DNA from 4 places in the Bilophila sp. genome. Region 4 is predicted to be linked to each of the others. Evidence: predicted binding sites of a transcription regulator. Region 4 holds the regulator's gene; each other region holds the start of a gene.
What was found. Region 4 encodes sigma-54, which starts transcription at its own class of promoters, with help from an activator protein. Its sites were predicted from a motif close to CTGGCACGGNNNNTGCTT; they were not measured.
Positions count from the first base shown of each region.

Region 1: the regulator sigma-54 is predicted to act here: its motif matches at 3,374-3,391, upstream of hpsG ((2S)-3-sulfopropanediol dehydratase).
Region 2: the regulator sigma-54 is predicted to act here: its motif matches at 2,542-2,559, upstream of ACZM8Y_RS09690 (glutamine synthetase III family protein).
Region 3: the regulator sigma-54 is predicted to act here: its motif matches at 3,200-3,217, upstream of ACZM8Y_RS16935 (periplasmic heavy metal sensor).

Region 1 is NZ_DBMAFI010000089.1:4,904-10,590, forward strand. It holds gene ACZM8Y_RS16625 (glycyl-radical enzyme activating protein) at 1-687, opposite strand, end outside; gene hpsG ((2S)-3-sulfopropanediol dehydratase) at 687-3,200, opposite strand; gene ACZM8Y_RS16635 (sigma-54 interaction domain-containing protein) at 3,741-5,174, opposite strand.
Region 2 is NZ_DBMAFI010000025.1:4,980-10,666, reverse strand. It holds gene zapA (cell division protein ZapA) at 1-41, shown strand, start outside; RNA gene ssrS (6S RNA) at 55-237, shown strand; gene rny (ribonuclease Y) at 419-1,978, shown strand; gene ACZM8Y_RS09690 (glutamine synthetase III family protein) at 2,596-4,785, shown strand; gene dapF (diaminopimelate epimerase) at 5,290-5,687, shown strand, end outside.
Region 3 is NZ_DBMAFI010000096.1:2,078-7,764, reverse strand. It holds gene ACZM8Y_RS16950 (alanine/glycine:cation symporter family protein) at 1-53, opposite strand, end outside; gene ACZM8Y_RS16945 (MltA domain-containing protein) at 295-1,518, shown strand; gene ACZM8Y_RS16940 (periplasmic heavy metal sensor) at 1,837-2,295, opposite strand; gene ACZM8Y_RS16935 (periplasmic heavy metal sensor) at 2,666-3,136, opposite strand; gene ACZM8Y_RS16930 (hypothetical protein) at 3,345-3,593, opposite strand; gene ACZM8Y_RS16925 (ATP-binding protein) at 3,584-5,332, shown strand; gene ACZM8Y_RS16920 (sigma 54-interacting transcriptional regulator) at 5,535-5,687, shown strand, end outside.
Region 4 is NZ_DBMAFI010000026.1:37,413-43,099, forward strand. It holds gene lptC (LPS export ABC transporter periplasmic protein LptC) at 1-611, shown strand, start outside; gene ACZM8Y_RS10050 (LptA/OstA family protein) at 651-1,226, shown strand; gene lptB (LPS export ABC transporter ATP-binding protein) at 1,226-1,948, shown strand; gene rpoN (RNA polymerase factor sigma-54) at 2,259-3,737, shown strand; gene hpf (ribosome hibernation-promoting factor, HPF/YfiA family) at 3,875-4,411, shown strand; gene rapZ (RNase adapter RapZ) at 4,543-5,448, shown strand; gene ACZM8Y_RS10075 (LysE family translocator) at 5,537-5,687, shown strand, end outside.

The DNA of each region.
Region 1 (5,687 bases), on a different contig from region 4:
AGTGCGTATGGTCACGGGCAGGCAGGGAAAGCTTTCCCGCACCCGAATGAAGTTTTCCAGAATGTGTTTGTTGCCGACGCCGGTCCATACCTTATGCTTTTCCGTGTTCATACTTTTTATGTCCATGAACATGGAGTCGAGGAGGCTGGCCGCGGACAGTATGGCTTCGGTGGAGACGTGGCCGCAGGTTTCAATGTTGGTGTGCACTCTCGCTTGTCTGGCCAGGCGGAGAATAGCGAGGGCGAATGCTGGCTGGTGCAAGGGCTCGCCTCCGCCAAGAGTCATGCCTCCTCCAGAACGCACGTAGAATACCTGATCCTCAAGAATCCGGCGGAGGACTTCTCCTGCGGTAACGGTTTTGCCGTAGACTCCCAAACTTCCACCTGGGCAGGCTCGCGTACAGAGGCATGCCGATTCCGGACGGCATATCTTCCGATCCACCACAGGGGAGCCATTTGTGAAACGGATGGCCCCCTTGGTGCACATTTTTTCGCAGGTGCCGCAGTGCAGGCAGTCCTGTTCGGAGTAGGAAAGCTCCTGAAAGCCGTTCTGGGACTCAGGATTGCTGCACCAGCGGCAACGGAGGGGACACCCTTTGAAAAAGACGAGCGTCCGTATCCCCTCGCCGTCATGGACGGAAAACTTCTGTATATTGAAGATGATTCCGCTCGTCTTTTCGTCGGTCATCACGCGGCTCCGAAGTCATTATGCGCATTACGGGAAATGATGTCGTTCTGTAACGCGGTGGAGAGCTCCACAAAGTAGGCGCTGTAACCCGCCACGCGAACCATAAGGTTGCGGTATTTCTTCGGGTTTTTCTGCGCGTCAATCAGGGTCTTCTGGTTGATGACATTGAACTGCACATGCCAGAGTTTGAGGTCGCAGAACGCCCGGAAGAAGCTTATGAGACGGCGGGTTCCTTCGTCGCCCGCCACAGCTCCGGGGGTAAATTTGATGTTGAGCAGTCTCGCCGCGCGCGATGTGGAAGCCCAGTTCTTGCTGTGGAAGTTGGACAAAAGAACCGCAGTAGGCCCGTTGACGTCCATGCCTTGCGAGGCAGAGGAGCCGTCGGATACCGGCATGCCTGCGAGTCGGCCATTGGGAGATGCCCCCAGTATTCGCCCAAAGGGAATGTTGGCCGTGATGCTCACCATGCGCAAATCGAGATGGACGCCGGTATTCTTGAAGTTCTGAGAAAGAATTTCTTGGCAGGCAGCCTCGATGTCACGCCCTATGTTGTCGGCATAAGGGTCGTTGTTGCCGTAGCAGTGGCCGGAACGAAGAACGCGGCGGACATGCTCCTTGCCTTCAAAGTTGCATTCCAGCGCATCCAGCAGTTCGCGCATGGAGAACACCTTGTCGTCAAATACAAACTGTTTAATGGCCGCCAGAGAGTCCACTGCTGTGGCGAAGCCTATGCATTCCACAAAACCCAAGTCGAGCGTACCGGGAATGTTGCGAGGCGTATCCAGATCCATGCAGGCCGCGAATGCCTTGTCGTGAAGCGCGTCTTCCATGGGCGCGGCATAAGTCTGACCACGTTGCTCCTGAATTTGATATTGGAGGAAAAGGGCATAGCGCATCATGAACTGAATCTGCTTCTTGAATGCGTCCCAAAACTCCTCCCATGTGCGGAACGTACAGGGATCACCTGTTTCCATGGAGAACAAATCTTCTCCATAGCTCTTCAGGCGGCCGTTGAACAGCGTAGTTTCCACTGCAGCCGTGCAGTTGGTCTGTGTGCAGGGGCTTGTGTAGGAATCCACGTTGGGCATACGGATTTCCGTGCAGCCGGAAGCGCAGTAGTCCATAATATCAAGCAACGGTGCTCCCTTAGCCAGATGAAGAGGGATGATTTCCTCGTCGTTGTACAGTTTTGGGAACCCCTGTCCCACCTTGACCGTTTCCGCCACGGCCCAGAGGAAGGCTTCAGGCGAACGGGCATGGATTCGGACCGCAAGGTCGGGTTGCTGAAGCGGGCATTCCCTGCGGGAACGGAGAATGAGGTAGCTTAGTTCGTTGGTCGCGTCCTGGCCGTCGCTGGTTTGTCCGCCCACGGTCGCCGCTTCCCAGTGAGCGTACCCTTCATGCTGCGTGGCGGACTGCGCGGAAATGGGCAGATTGAGGAACTGCGCCTCCTGAAGCCACAAGCAGTCCAGAAGTTCCAGCACCTTTTCGTCGTCCAGACGGCCAGATTCTATGTCGGCCTTGTAGTAAGGGTAGAGGTACTGGTCCATGCGGCCGTTGCCGAGCATGAAGCCTACGCAGCGTTCAAGCCTGACCATGCTTTGCACAAACCACATGGACTGCATGGCCTGATGGAACGTTTCGGCCGGAAACTCTGGTACTCTCATGCAGTTTTCCGCAATATTCTCCAGTTCGACACGGCGGATGGGGTCGGATTCCGTGGCTGCCAGACGGCGGGCGGCTTCCGCATGCCTGTTCGCCCATATCACAAGAGCGTTGCAGATGGTCACCATGGCCTTGAGGAAAAATTCCTTTTCCCACAGATCCTTTGCGTTGTTTCTGTCCAGATGGGCCAAGCGTTCTTCCGCCTCTTTGCGTATGGCGGCTGCGCCCTTACGGATGATTTTATCGTAGTCTGGTACCCACTGAAGGCAGCCGTTCATGGATGCCTGTTCCCCGACATAGGGTCTGGGCACGCTGCCGTCAGGCGTGGCATAGGTGAATTTTCTGAACTCGTTGGGGATGGATTGGATGAGTTTTTTATGGAACGCCTTGTCCTTCCAGTACGGGACGATTTTTTCCTTGACGAAGCGGAGGTCTTCGGCGTCGACGTGCAGGGGAGCGCTTAGGTTGTTTTGGGCGGCTTCCAGTCCTTCACCCATGATGTCGCCTATGATTTCAGGATACAGCAAACCGTAACGCCCCTTGTCGGTACCGACGCGGCCAACGAGAAGTTGGTCCTCCTCAATATAGACAGGAAGCTTTTCCGCGAGATGCTTCATAGCAAGGGCATAACGCAGAACAAGAGGCAGCCCCTCTGTTTCCTTCATGGATTCAGTAAAATATTTTGCGCGGTTCACATCGACATAGGGAACCATATTTTCAAAGCAGCGCCTGAATATTTTCTGAAAGCGGGCATGGTACGAAGGGGGGTTGTTCTTTCCGACACAACTGCCGGTGGCAATGGCTTGTTCCTGGGGGCTGTAGCTGACGGAAGTCAATGACGTATTCATGGTATCCTCCTGAAGGGATTTTTTTGATGGATGTCCTTCAAGAATGCTATATTTATGCCATGAATATAGTATGTTGAATTCTTTTTAGAATTTTTAGGAGTATAATTGTTTGTGGTAAAAACAACACGATAGTGTTGTCAAATTGCAACAAAAACGTAAAATTCAGTACGGATCAGCAGGGATTATGCCCGATCATCGCTGCATTCTTGTGGGAAGATGGGAGAAAAAACATGCCGCACTTGGACGAAGAAAAATGATAACATATAATTATCATTATAAAAATAATATAATAGATCGTTTGTTTCTTTTTGGGACAAGCGGCTCCTTTAATGTGTGGCAAAATGCCATTTTCCCCGATGGGCTGCAAAAAAAGCGCACGTTGCTGCAAGAAGACAGCCGCAGGGTTGTCTTCAGGAGCTTTTTGTGGAGGCCATGTGCCCTGTAGAACAAATATGGAGGAATATATGTCGCTGGATTTTTTCAAAAAAAGCGAGTCTGGCCGGATGTGGCTGTAACCATTCTATTTGCGTTTACTGGTTATTATTCTATGCCATACTTGCGCATCTTTCTTGCAATGGTGGAGAAGTCGATGCCCAAATGGTTGGCCATAGCTCGGTATGTTCCATATTTTGCCCGGGCGTCGGTGAGCATTTTTCTTTCCAGAATTTCCGTGGCTTCGGGAAGCGTCATTTCCTTGGTTTCCTCTAAGGGGAGGTGAAGGTCATGCTTCTGAACTCCACATTGAAGGTACCTGGTGACATCTTCAGAGGTTATCTCGTTTGTTTCGGCAAGAACGACCAGCCTTTCCAATGTGTTGCTGAGTTCACGCACGTTCCCAGGCCAGTCATATGCGAGAAGGTGGGCCCACGCATCGCCGGTCAGATAACGGGAGAACCCATAGGCCTTGTTATATTTCTCCAGAAAGAAGGGGATAAACTCCATGAGATCTTGCCGGCGGTTTCTTAGTGGAGGGATGGACAGGGTAAAGACGCTTAGCCTATAGAAGAGATCGGAACGGAAAAGCCCCTGCCTGACGAGGACAGGCAGATCCTTGTTGGTCGCCGCGATGATACGGACATGACAGTCGATATCTTTTCGTCCACCGACGCGTCTAAGCTTGCCTTCTTGGAGAACGCGCAGCAGCTTGACCTGAAGCTGGAGATCGAGATCTCCTATTTCATCAAGAAAGAGTGTGCCGTCGTCGACCTCTTCAAACAGGCCGGGCGTATTTCGCCATGCACCTGTAAAGGCTCCCTTTTCATAGCCGAAAAGTTCCGACTCCATGAGGGCTGGCGGAATGGCGCCACAGTTGATTGCGAGCAACCTTTTTTTGTTGCGGTTACTTTTGCTGTGGATTCGTTTGGCGAGTACTTCTTTGCCCGTGCCGGATTCCCCAAGAATGAGTACCGGAGCACTTGTCTGCGCGATTTTGTCCGCCATCTTCAGAATATGCAACATTTCTGGAGAAGTTGCGGTGACGACGTTGGAATCGGGAAACATCTCCGAGGTGGAGCTCTGCGGAGCCTGAATATGACGTGTCCATGATGATGAGGCGATAATGAAGTTATAGACGTCGGCGATGTCACATGTCAGGGCGATGACACCTTCGAGTTGTTTTCTGTCGTCGATGACAGGTACGGTGATGGACATGAACGTACGGCCGCTGTACTGGGTGACTTCCCCAATATTCACCTTACAGGATTCGATAACCTTGATGGCCGCCGGATTCAGTATTATGCCAAATTTCTTCAAGTCATAAAGGCTGCGTCCCACAAATTCAGGGGGAATGATCCGGGATTCTCGAGCCTCCTGATTGGCATAGACAATGACCCCATTTTTATCGACGAAGTTGATGGCAAACCGGGCATTGTCGATAAAGTGGAAAAAATCCGGTAGCTCCACGCTGGAAAGAGCTATAGGGATTTCCAGCATTTTTTTCTGAAAGCCGTCGATAGATTTTTCTTTGTTGTTCATGGTATTGCCTCGTGAGTGGTCTCTGCCCTACCCCCTATTGAATAGACAAATAAAAAGCCTTGGGCAATCTTTAAGATCAAGTGGTCAGGCTTCTCCGGCAATCCCGGCGGAGTCCGTTGATACCCATATCCTATAAAAGAGCATTGCCGAAAGCAGCGGCATGGTCAAGAACGGCGAAGCCAGAAGGCTCGTTTTGACCATGCCGCTGTTTCAATAACATTTTTATATATTACGTTGGCTGTACCATATCGTATGAGCGTATCGGTCTGTTTCATCATTGAATCTTTGAATTGACTCCGGCGTAAGTTGAATATTAGCAATACAATATTTCCCATTGTCCAAAAGGAATATTAGACGGCCTTAAGCCATAAGCAATCCTCTCTAGCGGTTCGCCCCATAGGGACGGTGAAGTCTGTACAGCTCACTAACCAACCTCTTTCGGCATTGTAAACGTTTTTGAAGCGTTGCATGCCTCCAGATAGAAAGAAAAGCGAGAATATCGGCCACCTACAA
Region 2 (5,687 bases), on a different contig from region 4:
GCCTCGCCAACTTGCTGGAGCTTATAGAGAAAACGGATTAATTTGTTGGCAAAATGTTCCCTGGAGCGTTCGTGATCCGCCTATTGGTGCTGACCTCACAAGCTTAAGAAATTGGGAGCCGAGCGAGAGATTGGTGTGCATGCCCGACGTGTCGGGAAGTCTGAAGATCTGTCCAAGGCACCCCCCTGGGAGACCAGGTTCCGCACCGGTATTCTGACACGGCGCTCTGGGGTCATTTCTGGTGTTCTGTTCTGGGACGCCGCTTATACAGATCCGTCTTTTCCATTGTGCGGATCGTGTTGTCTTCCTCTTTTCCCATCAGAATGTCCTCCCCATGTCCTGGACGATGCTGTTTGCCGGCAGCTTCGTGACATCGCATAAACGGGCTTCGGCCCGACACTATAAAGGGAGGGGATTTATGGAACTTTTTACCGCCTTGAGCGTCCTTGCGGCGATATGCGTCAGCGGGGGCGTAGGCTTTTATCTCAATAAGCACCTCAATGCCAAGCGGATTGGCGACGCTACCGAGTTGGCGACCCGCATAGTCGAAGAATCCCGCAAGGAAGCCCAGGCGCAGAAGAAGGAAATCCTCCTTCAGGGGCAGGACGAGCTGTTCAACCAGAAGCGCGAACTTGAGCACGAGTTCAAGGAACGCGAGCGCGAGCTGAAGGCCCGTGACCGCAAGCTTCAGGAGCAGGGAGAGCGGCTTGAGGAAAAGCTTGAAAAAGCGACCGAAAAAGAACACGAACTCCTGAGCGTCGAAAAGGATCTCGCCAAAAAGGAGCGGAAGCTTGCCGAGCTTGAGGAAACGCTCAACGAACGCATCGACGAGCAGGAACACCGTCTGCAGGAAGTCTCCGGCCTGACCGCTGAGGAGGCCCGGCAGCGGCTTTTTGCGGAAATCGAGTCCCGCACCCGCCACGAGGCCGCCAAGATGATGCGCCTCATTGAGGCCGAAGCCCGCGAAACCGCAGACCGCAAGGCGAAGGAAATCATCGCCTGTTCCATTCAGCGCTATGCGGGCGATTATGTGGGCGAACACACCGTCACCGCCGTGACCCTGCCCAGCGAAGACATGAAGGGCCGCATCATCGGCCGTGAAGGGCGCAATATCCGCGCTTTGGAAGCGGCTACCGGCGTTGATCTCATCATCGACGACACCCCCGAAACGGTCATCCTGTCCGCATACAGCCCCCTGCGCCGCCAAGTCGCCAAGATGGCCCTTGAGCGCCTCATTCAGGACGGGCGCATCCATCCGGCCCGCATTGAGGATGTCGTCCACAAATGCGAGCAGGAGCTTGAAGTGCAGATCCGCGAAGTGGGCGAACAGGCCACGTTTGACGCGGGCGTGCACGGCATCCATCCCGAACTCGTCCGCTTTCTGGGCCAGCTCCGCTACCGTACCAGCTTCACGCAGAACGTGCTCCAGCATTCGCTGGAAGTTTCCGCCCTGTGCGGCATGATGGCCGCCGAGCTCGGCATGGACATCAAGAAAGCCAAGCGCGCCGGTCTGCTGCACGACATCGGCAAGGCCGTCGACCACGAGGTCGAAGGCCCGCACGCGCTCATCGGTGCGGATCTTGCTAAAAAATACAATGAAAGCAAGGAAATCCTGCACGCCATCGCCGCGCACCATGAGGATCAGCGTCCTGAAACCGCGCTGGCCGTGCTGGTGCAGGCCGCAGACTCCCTTTCCGGGGCCCGTCCCGGCGCGCGCAAGGAACTCTTGGAAAGCTACGTCAAGCGCCTTGAGGACTTGGAAAACATCGCTTCCGAATTCGACGGCGTATCCAAAGCGTACGCCATCCAAGCCGGGCGCGAAATCCGCGTCATGGTCAATTCCGAAAACGTGGACGACGATCAGACGTACATGCTCTGTAAGGGCATTACCGGAAAAATTGAGGAAAACCTCACCTATCCCGGACAGATCCGCGTTACGGTCATCCGTGAGCGCCGGGCCGTCGGCTACGCGAAATAGCCATTGCCCATCATGCCTTTCACGGGAGGGAACTTCGGTTCCCTCCTTTTTTTGTGCCGCAAGGATATTGGCGGGAGCCGCCTCCAAATGGCGCGTCCTCTTCACCTAACCCCTGTAAAAGGGAACCTTTTTACAGGGCTTAGGCGAAAAGGTTCCATCCTCTCCTTTTATGGTTGGTATGCCGGGCGGGTTGTGCCCGCGCGTTGCCTCTCCGTAGGGGCGGCATGCTTTGCACTGGCACAATGGCATTAATCTACAAAAATGTAGATTGATGGGCATTTCCTACAAAAAGGTCTTTTTTGTGAAAACCCCACGGAATTTCATTTGATTGGGCGTTCAAGGAGTGGACTCTGGCGGACAGGAGGAAGGGGTTAGGATAAAAAATCTATGAAATCAAAGAAATAAATAAATTCTACATAAAGGTAGGATCTTTCATGAGCGCCTTGCTTCTCATTTTCTAGGGGAGGGGCAAACGGAATCCTGTTTCAGGATGTGTATAAAATAATCTTGTAGTTTCAGTATATTGATTGAGTGGCATGGATTCCGCCCGCACTTTGAGGATGTTGGCCCCGATTTTGCTTTTATCCGGGCATCAACCTTATTCGAGGAGTGAGTTCATGAGTTCCACCGTCCGTGAAACAGCCCTTGATCATATTTCCACCGCCCAGCCTGTCGCACCCCTTCCGGCTTCGGAACAGGGCAAGGCTCTTGCCAGCGGGTATGGCTGCGATGTCTTCAACACGCGCGTCATGCGCCAACGGCTCCCGCGCGAGGTGTATGACCGCCTCATGCGGACCATGACCCACCGCACCCCGCTTGATCCTGCCGATGCCGACATCATCGCCGGGGCCATGAAGGATTGGGCTCTCGAACATGGCGCTACGCATTACACCCACTGGTTCCAGCCAATGACCGGGCTGACCGCTGAAAAGCACGACGCCTTTCTGTCTCCCACGGCGGACGGGCAGGTGTTCGGCGAGTTTTCCGGGAAAATGCTCATCAAGGGTGAGCCGGACGCTTCTTCCTTCCCGTCCGGCGGCATCCGTTCGACGTTTGAGGCCCGCGGCTACACGGCGTGGGATCCTACCTCGCCGGTATTCCTGCTTGGCGACGAGTACGGGCGCAAGACGCTGTACATCCCCACGGTGTTCTATTCCTACACGGGTGAGGCCCTTGACCGCAAAACCCCGCTGATGCGCTCTGTGGAGGCCGTTTCCGCACAGGCCCTGCGCATCCTCCGTCTGCTCGGCAATACGACGGCTACCGGCGTTCAGGCGATGGTGGGTTCCGAGCAGGAATATTTCCTTGTCGATCGGCGTCTCTATGTCCAGCGGCCCGACCTCATGATGTGCGGGCGCACCCTTTACGGCGCAAAGCCCGCCAAGGGGCAGGAAATGGAGGATCACTACTTCGGCAGCATCCCCAGCCGGGTTCTGGCCTACATGCAGGATGTGGAGCAGCGCCTTTTCGCGCTCGGCATCCCTGCGCACACCCGCCACAACGAAGTGGCTCCCGGCCAGTTTGAGATCGCTCCCGTGTACGAGGATGTGAACATCGCCACGGACCACAACATGCTGACGATGGAAGTGATGCGCCGCACGGCCCGGAGGCATGGCTACGTTTGCCTGCTGCACGAAAAGCCGTTCGCGGGCGTCAACGGATCGGGCAAGCACAACAACTGGTCGCTGTGCGATTCCGACGGCCACAACCTGCTGAATCCCGGCGAAACCCCGATGAAGAACGCCCAGTTCCTCATCTTCCTCGCCGCCGTCCTGCGCGCCGTGCACAAGCACGGCATCAACCTGCGCCTCGGCATCATCGGGGCCAGCAACGATCACCGCCTGGGCGCCAACGAAGCGCCGCCCGCCGTGTTGTCCGTGTATCTTGGGGACAGCCTCTCCGCGATCATCCGTGCCATCGCCTACGGGAAAGAGGCCGCCGGAGGCTGCTCGGAACCGCTCCAGATAGGCGTTTCCGTGTTGCCGAACATCCCGCGCGATCTGTCCGACCGCAACCGGACCAGCCCGTTCGCGTTCACCGGCAACAAGTTTGAATTCCGCGCCCTCGGCTCCTCCCAAAACATCGCCACGGCAAATATTGCCCTGAATGCGGCTATGGCCTGCGCGCTGGACGACATCGCCTCCATGCTGGAAGCCGAGCTTGCCCAAGGGACGCCGCTCAACGCCGCCATTCAGGGCCTGCTCGCCAAGCTGTTCGCCGAGCACATGCCCATCGTATTCGACGGCAACGGGTACAGCGACGAGTGGCTTGCCGAGGCTGAAAAGCGCGGGCTGCCGAACCTCAAGGACACCGTGGCGGCCCTTGCCCACTACAGCGACAAGGATGTGATGGCTGTTTTTGAACGCCACGGCGTCCTGAGCCCAAGGGAAATGTTGTCCCGGCAGGAAATTTTGCTGGAGAGCTACACGCACAGCGTATCAATCGAAGGGCATACCGCATTGAAGCTTGGACGCACCCGCATCCTGCCCGTCGCCTTGGCGTATCAGACCCGTTTGGCGAAAGCGGCTTCGTCCGCAGCGGCCCTTGTGGACGATGCGGCGGAGGAAAAGGCGTATTTTGTACGGGTACGCGAGCAGGTGTGCGGCCTGATGTCCGCTCTGGACACCCTTGAAGCCGCCGTCAACGCCGATTTCGGCGGCACGGCGCTGGCACGCGCCGCCTACGCCCGTGACACCGTGCTTCCGGCCATGAATGCGTGCCGCAGCCATGCCGATGCGCTGGAATGCCTGTGCTCCAGCCATGACTGGCCGCTGCCGAGCTACGCCGAACTGCTGTGGCTCCACTAGGCTTCAGGGAAGGGCGCTTCTCCGCTTTCCGGGGCTGGCGGAGGGGCTGTCCCGCCGCTTGCTGAAAATATCCCGCTGGGGCCTGTTTGGGTATGGCGCCCTGTTCTCCGGTGGCGGCTCCGTGTGCAGTATGTCGCTTTGCCGGAGGGAACGGGAGAGAGGGAAGCCTTTCCGGGAAGGGCTTCCCTTTTTCCGGCCCAGCCGCCGGAAACGAGAGAGGCAGCCTCTTTCCGAAGAAAAAGACTGCCTCTCTACTCCCACCCTGAAACATTTTCAGGACAGGGTTTGAATACCCGTACTGGACGAAAAAAGCAAGTCACATATCGGACTTCGGTTTCCGGAAAGGTTCATCCGCCGAAGGGGGATGCGCTCCGATTTCAAACTGTTCCATATGGTTGTTCCGTTGAGGTGAGGAGGGCGCCCGTTATGCGCCTGTTGGAGGCCCCGCCCGTTTTTTCTGTGGAACGGCGCTGGGGGCGGTTTTCAACGATAGGGGAAAAGACAATGCGGTTTACCAAGATGCAGGCTGCCGGAAACGATTACGTGTATATGGATGCGCTCAAGGCGCCCATTCCAAGCCCGGAAGCGCTGGCCCGCCGCATCAGCGATCGGCACTTTGGCGTAGGCAGCGACGGGCTCATTCTCATTTGCCCTCCCTCCGATCCCGGCGAGGCGGATTTTCGGATGCGGATGTTCAATGCGGACGGCTCGGAGGCCGAGATGTGCGGCAACGGCATCCGCTGCGTAGGCAAGTACGTCTACGACAACGGGCATACGGATAAGGAACGGGTCCGCATCGAGACGCTGGCGGGCGTTTTGACGCTCCGGCTTCATGTCTCCGGCGGAAAAGTGGAAGCGGTGACGGTGGATATGGGGGAACCCCGCCTCGCCCCCAAGGATAT
Region 3 (5,687 bases), on a different contig from region 4:
GGTCCCCAGATCACGTCGTTGATCGCCTTCAAAGCCTGCATCAGCGTTTCCATCGTTGTCTTCCTGCGTTGCGTATTCGGGAGCTTGGTTCTATGGTGGCCGCGCACCGTTCAGCGGCGGTGCGGGACGTCCCTTTTTCAAGGGGACCCTCTGGCATGTACCGTATTGCAGGGGAAAATTTCATTATTATCACACCCGGTGAATCCGGTTCCGGGCATATGCGTACCGGTGCGCCGCCGTTCCCTTTGAGGGGAATAGGCCAGAGGGCGCGCCCCTTCACGCAATGAGGAATCCATGTTGAAAACATTCGTGTTGTGCCTTGCCGTCCTGTTGGCCGCATGCGGGGCCAAACCCGCCCCCAAGCCTTTCCCCGCCCCTGCCCCAACCGCCTCTTCCGAGATCCGGCGGCTGCCCCATCCCGCCGTCGAAGCGCTGGATACCCCGGCCCCGCTGTTCCGGCAGGCCTCGGCGGAACAGGCGCGTGCGCAGATCGCCCGTATGGATAAGGCGTCTATGGGGCTGCGTTCGTGGATGGAATTGGCCCCCGCACTGGAGCGGAGCCTTGCGTATGCCCGGAGCTGGGAACCGGACGAGCGGGCCGCCGAGCACAGCGGAATCAGGATCACATGGGGAGAGGTGGTTGCGTCGCTGGAAAAGCTGAAGGCGATACTGCCGCGGCTCGACGTCCAGCCCGAACTGCTGGAAGAGGGGTTCCGGTGGCTGGGCGTCACCCCTGAAGTCAAATTTACGGGATACTATTCGCCGGTTTTGCAGGCCAGCCGGACGCGCAAGCCGGGATACGAATATCCGATCTACCGCCTTCCGGAAGAGCTCGCCCCGGATCTGGCGTGGTGCCTGCCTACGCACAGTTGCCCTGAGGAAGCCTTTTTGCAGGTGATCAAACCGGAAGATCCGTATTACAGCCGGGCGGCCATCGATCTGGATGGAGCACTCAAAAACCGGAATCTGGAAATGGCATGGCTGGGGCATCCGGTGGAGACGTATGATCTGATGCTGGAAGGCTCCGGCATTTTGGCTTTTGACGACGGGACGCAGCAGGCCGCCCTGTTCGCGGGGCTGAATGGGCATTCGGGCCAGAGCATGGCGGGCTACCTGATCCGTTCGGGGGAACTTCCGCGCAGCAAGGCCTCGATGAAGGGGATCCGCCGGTGGTGGGACAGCCATCCCCAAAAGCGCAGGGCCTTTTTGAACGCTTCCAGCGGCTACGTCTTTTTCCGGTTCGGTGCCGAGCATCCGAAAGGGACGGCTGGCTGCGAACTGACGCCGTGGGTCAGCATGGCGGTCGATCCGCGCGTCCTGCCGCTTGGCGGCATCGTTTCCTACGCGCTTCCGGGGCGGCAGGGCATCAGGAGAGGGCTCGGCTTCGCGCATGATACCGGTGGAGCGATCCGTTTGCGGCGCATCGACATGTACACCGGGGAGGGTGAAGAAGCCCACCGCCAGGCCATGGCTATTTACAATCAGGGGCAGGTCTGGCTGTTGTTGGCGAAACGGTGAGCCTTGCCGAAAAAGTGAGTCTTCCCCTCCGGGGGAGAAAAGCCGTTGCCGTGGCGTTTCGCGCCCGGCTCCATGCGTTCATGCCTTTTCCTTACCGCAAAGAACCGTGCGCAAAACGCCAAGGCCGAGGGAGGCAGTCCTCCTCGGCCTTGGTGCGGAAGTGAGGTTGTTGAAGAAATATTCGGGAAGATGATGAACGGCCTGCCGCATATATCCTTGGTTGGGGCGGGAGGCGGAAGCCGCCCTCATGCGGCCCCCGCGCCTGATGGCGTATCAGGCGCACCGTTCCGGGGGGAAGGTTCCCCGGAACCCGGAGGTCTAGTAGTTGCAGTTGGAACCGTAGCCGCCGTGTCCGCCATGACCGCCATGACGCCCGCCGTGGTGGTAGCCCCTGCCGTTGCCCATCATGCCGTAGCCCGCCATGCCGCGGTCGTTTTCCATTCTGTCGCCGAGGGCCATGCGTTCGGCACGGAGTTGGGAACGGAGTTCCGCCACTTCGTTGGCGAGCTTGGAGATGGCTTCGGGCTTGGCGTTGGGGTTGCGGGACAGGGCTTCCAGCTCAATGTCCTTGGCGTCCAGCTTGTCCTGAATCGGGGATACGCGGCTGTAATACTCCTTCATCATGGCATCATAGGCGCTTTGGTTTTCGGGAGAGGACGCGGGCATCCCGGCGTGGCTGCCGTAGCTGTGATACCCGTTGTAGGCGAAAGCGGACACGCCGGAGCCAAGGACAATGGCGGAAAGGGCGAAAGCGGCGATAAGGGCGCGGGTCTTCATAATATGTGCTCCTGTGCTGGTGTTTGAGAGGTTGTGTGGGAAAACATAAGGCTCTGTTATAGTTTGTGGTTGTTTCATCTCCGCAGTACATTGAAAATACAGGCTTTTTCTCCAGTTTTCCTCTTGGCGGGAGCTACGGATAAGGCATTTTGCCGGTTATCCCTTTGGAGCTTCAAGGAAAAAAGCATCAACCATTTTTTATAACACAGCCAAACATAAATTCGTTGCGATGATGCGGAATATATGGTGAAGCGGTTGGCCGCAAATGTTCCGGTTGGGGCGGAAGGCGGAACCGGCCCCTGCGGCCCGTGCGCCTGTAAGATATCGGGGGGGCCGCTCCGGGGAGGAAGCCTCCCCGGGAGCTTGGAGGCTAGTAGCTGTAGCTGGAACCGTAACCGCAGCCGTGTCCGCCATGACCACCGCCGTGATGTCCGCCGTGGCGGTAGCCCATCATACCGCAGCCCATCATGCCGCGGCTGGGCTGGACGCCGAGTTCCTTTTCCATCTTGTCGCCGAGGGCCATGCGTTCGGCGCGGAGCTGGGAGTGGAGTTCCGCCACTTCATTGGCGAGCTTGGAGATGGCTTCGGGCTTGGCGTTGGGGTTGCGGGACAGGGCGTCAAGCTCAATGCCCTTGGCGTTCAGCTTGTCCTGAATCGGGGACACGCGGCTGTAATAGTCCTTCATCATGGCATCATAGGCGCTCTGGTTTTCGGGAGAGAGCGCGGACATCCCGGCGTGGTTGCCATAGTGGTGGTACCCGTTGTAGGCGAAAGCGGATACGCCGGAACCGAGGACGAGGGCGGAAAGGGCAAAAGCGGCGATAAGGGCGCGAGTCTTCATAATGTGTACTCCAGTAATGGTGTGTTGATTGAAAGGTTGAAGCCAAACGGCTTGCCAAGAGTATAGCAACAGGCGTGCCAAAGTACATAGTATTTTATAACATATGGATTTTATTTATTAAAATAAAAATACGCTCTTCGGCACTTCACGGGCGGCCCCGTGAGTGGGTAGAATGGAACCACAACGCGTTTCCGAGTGTGTAAAAACGTCACACTTCCCAGCCGGAGGCAGGGGAGGTACGCTTCATCAACTTCGGCGCCTTCAGCATGGATGCCTTCCCAGCCGGAGGCGGGATGGGTACGCCGGGGAACCTGCGGAGCATGGGGCCGAAAGTGGCTTCAATCCGGGAATGGTTTTTGCTGTACCTCAAAAAAATTCGGATCCCAAGATCCGGCAGCCGGGTATCGTCAGCCGGATGCCGCTCCGCAAAAGGATATTCACGTGTATATGTCGTCATTAAAGAAAATGCCCCGGTGGCTCACGCTGTTCCCGTGGTTCGTCATGCTCTGTGCCTTGCTGTTTTCAGCGGGGATTGTGGTGTTCGGGCTGCACAACGCCAAACGCGAATCGGATTTCACGTCCCAACTGACCCTTGAAAAAGGGGCGGCGCTCATCAGTGCGCTGGAAGGTGCGCTGCGGACTGGCATGGGTTACCACTGGTCTGATGAAGTGCTGAGCGATCTGCTCAATAAGGTTGGGGAGCAGCCGGACATCATTTCACTGGTGATCACCAACCGCAACGGGACGGTACTGATGGCGGCGGATACCGGGCTCATCGGCACGAGCTTCCTGCCTCCGGAAGTGTTGGCAAAGCTCGATCCGGCCCGGCAGGTCAAATGGAATACGACGGAATTGCCCGGTGGGATGCCCGTATTCCAAGTGTACAAGCAGTTTTCCGTCCCTCTGGGCGAACGCCGCAGGCATGGCGGCGGGCACGGGATGATGAGGCGCGGGATGGGCGGCTCGTGCGGCATGTTGGAAGAGAGCATTGCCGAGGGCACATCGCTGGTTATTTTCGTCGAGTACGACCTCACCCCCCTTGAGGAGGCGCAGGCTGCCGATGAAAAGCATATGGCGGTCATGTTTGGCATCCTCGTCTTCGTGGGCTTGGTAGGGGGGATTACGCTGTTCCTGATCCAGAGCTATCGGCGTTCGCGCAAGCTCGTGCAGGAAACGACTGCCTTTTCTTCGGAAATCCTGCGGACGCTGCCGGTGGGCATCATTTCCACGGACATGGACGACCGCATTACATCCATCAACCCCGCCGCACAGGATATTACCGGGCTGCACCGGACGGCGGCGACGGGGCGGGGCCTCCATGACCTGCTGCCCGGCGTTTGGGCCGTGCTTGAAGGGCGGACGGCTCAGGAAGCCGCGAGGGAGCAGGAGGCTTGGTGTACGGTCGGTGAACGCCGGATTCCGTTGGCGATCAGCGCCTCGCATATTGTGACCGAGGAAGGCGAAGCCATCGGCACGGCTTTGATCATGCGCGATCTTGGGGAAATCCGGCGCCTCCAGAGCGAACTGCGGCGGCGGGATCGTCTGGTGGCCCTCGGCAATATGGCGGCGGGCATCGCCCATGAAGTCCGCAACCCCCTCAGCGCCATCAAGGGGTTGGCCCGTTTCTTCATGGAAGCAAGCCCCGAAGGAAGCGACGAAAGCCGTATGGCCGACATCATGACGAAAGAAGTGCTCCGTCTGGACAAGGTGGTGGGCGACCTCCTCGATTTTGCGCGCCCCGATGTGCTGAACCTGACCGATGTCGCGCTGAACGAGCTTGTGGAGCGGGCCCGTGATATGGTGCGGTCGGATATGGACGCCCACAAGATCCGGTTTGAGGCCGAACTGCCGGAGCCTCCGCTTTCCGTGCGGCTGGATCGGGATCGCATGACGCAGGTGCTGCTCAATTTGTTTCTCAATGCTGTACAGGCCATGCCCGATGGCGGTAAGCTGCGGGTGTGGGCCCGGATGGAAGGCACCGAGCTGGCGCTGGACGTTGCGGATACGGGGTGCGGCATTGCCCCCGAACGCCTTGCGGATATTTTCAGCCCCTATTTCACCACCAAGGCCAGCGGCACGGGGCTGGGGCTTTCCATCGTGCACAAGATTGTGGAAGCGCACGACGGCACGATTGAGGTCGCCAGCACGCCCGGCGAGGGTACGGTGTTCAAGCTCCGTTTTCCGTTTGTGGCGTAGGCGGGGATGGGGAAAAACGGGGGAGGGGAGCTCCCTTCGGAAAGATTTCCCTCCCCGGCCCCGACCCTCCTTTCCCAAGCGTTTTGATGTTGTTGAATCCCCTCCGTTTTTCCGGTTTTTTATGAAGTTCATAATGTGGCGGAAGGGAAGGTTTTGTTGGGATTGTATATACCGATTGATCGAGAATCATTTGAGGAGTGGCATGGCTGAGAAAGGTTCACATACGGTTCTTGTGGTGGATGACGATCCGGGGCATCGCGGGATGCTTGAGGCGCTCCTTGGCCGCTGGGGGCTGGCCGTCACGTCTGCGGGGGATGGAAAGGAGGCTGTGGCGCGGGTATGCGAACGGCCTTTT
Region 4 (5,687 bases):
ACAAGGGCGGCATCAAGTCTCTTGACGGGGCGAAGCTGCAAGACAACGCCACACAACCCGGCAACCCGCTTGAGGAAGTGGCTGGATTGGCCATTAAGGGGATCAACCTCTTCCAAGGAAATAAAGGATTGGAACTGTGGCGTCTCAAAGCGAGCTGGGCCCATATGTCCCAAAACGGCGATACGATCGATGTGGACAAGCCCGTCGTCCGTTATGCGCTCGGTGAAGGTTCCGCAAGCAACCCTGACGATGATGTTCTTGATGTGCAGGCCCAGTTTGGAAAAATCACCGACAACCAGCGATTCCTCACACTTTGGGATGATGTCGTCATCACTCGTTATGATGAAGTCATCACCAGTTCGCGCATGAACTACGATGCCAATAAGCGCCTTATGACCTTTCCAGAAGGTGCTGTGTTTGAAAGTCCCACGGCATCCGGGACAGCCACCCTTCTTGCTTGGGATCTTGCTGCCAATGAAGTACATGGTTCGGAAGGCGTACTGGTCGTACTCAAGCCCCGCCCCGATGCCACAAACGCCAATGCCGCACCTTCCCCGCATGAAACGCAGGCCAATCCCCAGCAAGAATTACCTCAACCTGCAAAGAAATAAGCCGCTATAGCTTCAATGGGTTACGGCTAGGAAAACATTATGAAAAAACTTTTTTTAGGTATAACCACACTGAGTTTAAGCCTGCTCTGCTCTGCTCCGCTGTGGGCAGCGCCGGTGACGCCGCCAAAGCCCGCCAAAAATGTTGAAACACGGATCACCTCCGATCAGCTGACCTATATCGCTGAAAAACAGCTCGTCATCTTTGACAAAAACGTCCATGTAGTCCGACCGGATATTGAAATATGGGCCAGCAGGATCACGGTTTATTTGAAGCCGCCCAAAGGGGACGCACAGAAGAAAGAAAACGAAAAAGGCGGCATGCCTGCCGGAATGGTCGCCGGTGATGTAGAGCGTATCGTCGCCGAACGGAGTGTGCGCATGAAAAGCGAAAACCGCAACGGCACTTGCGCGAAAGCGACCTATACGATGGACGACGGCGTCCTTCTCATGGAAGGCGATCCCCGTCTGACCGACGGGGAAAACACGGTTACTGGGGAGACCATCAAATATTTTACGGAAGAAAACCGTAGTGAAGTCATGGGCGGCTCCAAGAAGCGCGTCGAAGCGGTCTTTTCCGGCTCTAAAAGCTCCAGCCCGATCCGGGGGAACCGCTGATGGCCCGACTGTCTGGAGTTGATTTACGTAAATGGTACGGCCAACGCGAGGTCGTGCGCGGCGTTTCCCCCGAAGTGAACCAAGGGGAAATTGTTGGTCTGCTCGGCCCGAATGGGGCGGGTAAAACCACTTCGTTCTATATGCTGACCGGGATCATCAAACCGTCTTCAGGGCGGGTTCTCCTTGAAGCTCAGGATATTGGAACTTGGCCGCTCCATGAGCGCGCACGTGTGGGCATTTCCTACCTCCCGCAGGAAAGTTCCGTCTTCAGAAAACTTACGGTGCGTCAAAACCTTCAGATTATTCTGGAGCATACGGGTCTTTCCCGCAAGGAGCAGAAAGAAAGGGCGAATATCTTGCTTGAAGATTTCGGCCTCACCAGGCTGGAAAAATCCCACGCTATGCACCTGTCCGGTGGGGAACGCCGACGCCTGGAAATTGCCCGTGCGCTTATTCGGGAACCGAAATTCGTCCTGCTCGATGAGCCGTTTGCCGGGATTGACCCCCTTGCGGTGGGCGATATTCAAGGTTTGGTGCGCGCCTTGCGCGATCGCGGGATCGGAGTTCTCATCTCTGACCACAACGTCCGTGAAACTCTGACGATTTGCGACCGGGCCTATCTCATGGTGCAAGGGCAGGTCGTTCTTTCCGGGACACCGGAAACCATTGTCAATAATGAACAGGCTCGGAGCGTCTATCTTGGAGAAGGGTTTTCGCTCTGAGGTTCCATAGCCCGCTATTCTTTGTAATGATAAAAAAGATCGTGTACTCCGGTACCGATCTTTTTTTCTGTGGCAAATGCAATAACCAGTTTTTTTCTCATTTCTTTTTTATCAAATAACCACCTACAAGAAAAGAACAGAAGAAAAAAGCATCCCTGTTCTTGCAACATCCCTGAGCATGTGGCATAATCCCTGCATGTGAGGCATAAAGATGCTCGGTTGCTCTTGGCCTGACGGGTACCGTCGGTTCCCCTCCTCTTTAAGGTGTTCCTGCGGGTTGGACAGACTCTTATGACAACGGGATATTTGCATGGCATTGGAACTCAGACAGCAGCTTAAGCTTTCACAACAGCTGGTGATGACACCACAATTGCAGCAGGCTATCCGCCTATTGCAGCTATCCCGCTTGGAGCTTGTGGAAACGGTTCAGCGGGAGCTGCTGGAAAACCCGTTTCTCGAAGAAATACAGGATGAGCCCTCCAACGAGCCCCCCGCAGAAGTCCGCCCCGAATCCCCACGCGATGAGCCTACATACGATCGGGAAGTGGCCCGCTCCGAAGACTGGGAAGACTATCTCGGAGAATTCGCAAGTACCCCGCAGCAAGTCCAGCCCAGAGACTATGAGCTCCCCGAAGAAATGAGTTCTCTGGAAGCCAGATATGCCTCCAGCCCCACGCTTGAAAGCCACCTTATGTGGCAGCTCCGCCTTTCCTCCCTTACTGACGATCAGAAAGAACTCGGTGAAATCATTATCGGAAATCTTTCTTCTTCCGGCTACCTTCAAGCATCCCTTGAAGAAATGGCGGAGATGGCACGTGCGGATTTTGCTGGCGAGGCTTCAACCGACGAAACGAAAGACAAGGCATGGCCTACAGCCGAAGAGGTAGAGACGGTTCTTAAGGCCATCCAGTTATTCGATCCGGTGGGTGTCGCCGCCCGAACACCTCAAGAATGCCTCCTCATCCAGATAAAGGCGTTAGGATATGACAGGGATCAGGTCCTTGTCGATCTCGTGCGCGATCACCTTGAGGATCTGGAGGCCCACAGATACAAGCCCCTGCTCCGCAAGTTCCGGCTGGATATGGATGAACTCAAGGAATACCTGGATATCATCCAGTCCCTTGATCCCATGCCTGGAGCGAGTTTTGGCGAAGGTGTGTCCACTTATGTCAGCCCTGATGTCTTTGTATACAAGGTGGACGGAGAATTCCTTATTGTCCTCAATGAGGACGGACTGCCGAATCTGCACTTGAGCCCTGTGTATGATAATGCATCGGAAAACGCGTCCAGCAAGGAAAAAGAATACTTCAACGAAAAAATCCGTTCCGCGGCGTGGCTTATCAAAAGCCTGCACCAACGGCAGCGGACATTGTACAAAGTTGTCGAAAGTATTGTAAAACATCAGCGCGGCTTTTTTGAGGAAGGGATCAGCAAGTTCAAGCCGCTTATCCTGAAAGACATCGCCGACGATATCAACATGCACGAATCCACGGTCAGCCGCATCACGACCAATAAGTATGTGGCAACCCCCTTTGGCGTGTACGAACTCAAGTTCTTCTTCAACAGCGCGCTGGAATTGGATGACGGAAGCCAAGTGGGTTCGGAGAGCGTTAAGGCGCTCATCAAAAAGTGCATCAGTGAAGAAGATCCTAAAAATCCCCTCTCGGATGAACGCATCGGTGAAATTCTCAAGGAACACTTAAAGGTGAATATAGCCCGGAGAACGGTAGCCAAGTACCGGATGGCAATGGATATTCCGTCATCATCCAGAAGGAAGGCCCATTTTTAGCCGTTCGAGGCCGCTTGAGAGCCCTTGACAGGACCTCAAAAAGGTTGTTGTAAAGGAATCATGCCTGACAAAGCAATGTCCGTTGCGGATATCTTGGTATTCGTTGTGCGGACTGGTTAGCAGCCAAAGGAGGCTTCATGCACATTTCCTTTACTTTCAAGAATTTCGAGCCGTCTGAACATTTACGTAAGTATGCCCGTCGCCGTATGGAGAAGTTGGGAAGGTTCTTCGGCAAGAACCCCGCTCTTGATGCGCAGGTAAATATGGCGGTCGACAAGTTCCGCCAGCGCGTTGAAGTTCAGCTTACCGGTGACGGCATCAATATTGCCGCCAGTGAAGCCTCGGAAGATATGTACGCCTCCATCGACCTTGTTCTTGATAAGCTGGAAGCTCAGGTCAAGAAGTTTGTTTCCCGGAACAAGGAAATCCATCGGAAGGGGCGCGCCAATGATATTGACGTGTATACGTTTGAAGTAACGGAAGAGGATGGTGAACGCACGATTACGGGGCGCGACCATTTTTCTCCCAAGCCCATGAGTCCCGACGAAGCGGCCATGCAGCTTGACGCAAATGACTTTGAATTCCTCACTTTCCTAAATTCGGAAAATGATCGCATCAATGTCATCTATCGGCGTAAGAACGGTAACCTTGGATTGATAGATCCTATTTTCTAGGGCTTGTGCCGATACGATAAAGTAATTTCAACAAGCCCGCCCGGAGAGTATCACCGGGCGGGCTTCCTGTTACTACGGAAGCACTCATGACGGATCAGCCTCTCCTTCCTAAACATGCCGTGACAAAGTCGATGAACCCTACTCCCGAAGGCCTCAAAGCGAATGCTGATAAGCCGATCTTCATCATCACCGGGCTCTCCGGTGCAGGCAAAAGTACTGTACTTCATGTCTTTGAGGACATGCGCCTGTTCACGGCGGACGGGGTGCCGCCAGAGCTCATGCCGGAGATGGTGCGCCTTCTACAGGGTTCCTCCGTTGAGCCTTCTCATGGCATAGCTCTCGGTTTCGATCAGCGGCGCAGCGAGTTTATGGCTGAACTCGATCAGGCGCTGCATCGGCTGTCCGGTATGGGATTCCGCACGAAGATCCTTTATCTGGAAGCAGATCCAGCCGTCATCATGCGGCGCTACGCCACAACTCGCCGTCCCCATCCGCTTGAGCGGGAAGGCGTCGGCTTGGAACAGGCCGTACGCGAAGAAATGGAACGCCTTGCTCCCGTTCGGGAAATCGCCGATAATGTCATCGATACCTCTTCCTTTTCCATCCACGACTTGCGGCGGAGCATTCAACGCAAATGGAACAGCACCCAAGAACGCCTTCACACCATCAAGGTCAATCTGATTTCCTTCGGGTTCAAATACGGCGTTCCCCGCGAAGCGGATCTTGTCTTTGATCTGCGTTTTCTCCCCAATCCCTACTTCGTCGAAGCGTTGCGCCCGCAGACGGGAAAAGAGAGCGCCATTGCCGAATATGTTTTCAGTGAACCTTCAGGTAAAGAATTCAAAAAACGGCTTATTGATTTTTTATCTTTTCTTTTGCCCCTTTATGATGCTGAAGGACGTTACCGTATTACGGTAGCCTTAGGATGTACGGGAGGGAAACACCGCTCCGTGGCGATGACAGAAGCCCTTATGCGGGCACTCAAACGGCAAGATTATGCTGTTTCCGTGGAGCATCGGCATATGGAGCTTGGTTGATCCGCTCACTTCTGAAGTTTGCTTTTTCCGCTTCGAGGCATTAGAGATACAGCCTGTCATACACATCAATGCCATAGGGAATATGAACATGCTGCCTCTTGAAACCCTCGGAGCGTTTTTTGTTGCTGCCATAGTAATGGGATTAGCCCCCGGCCCCGATAATATTTTCGTTTTAACCCAGTCCGCCCTGTATGGCTTTCGGGCCGGCATCATGACCACGTTAGGGCTGATGACCGGGC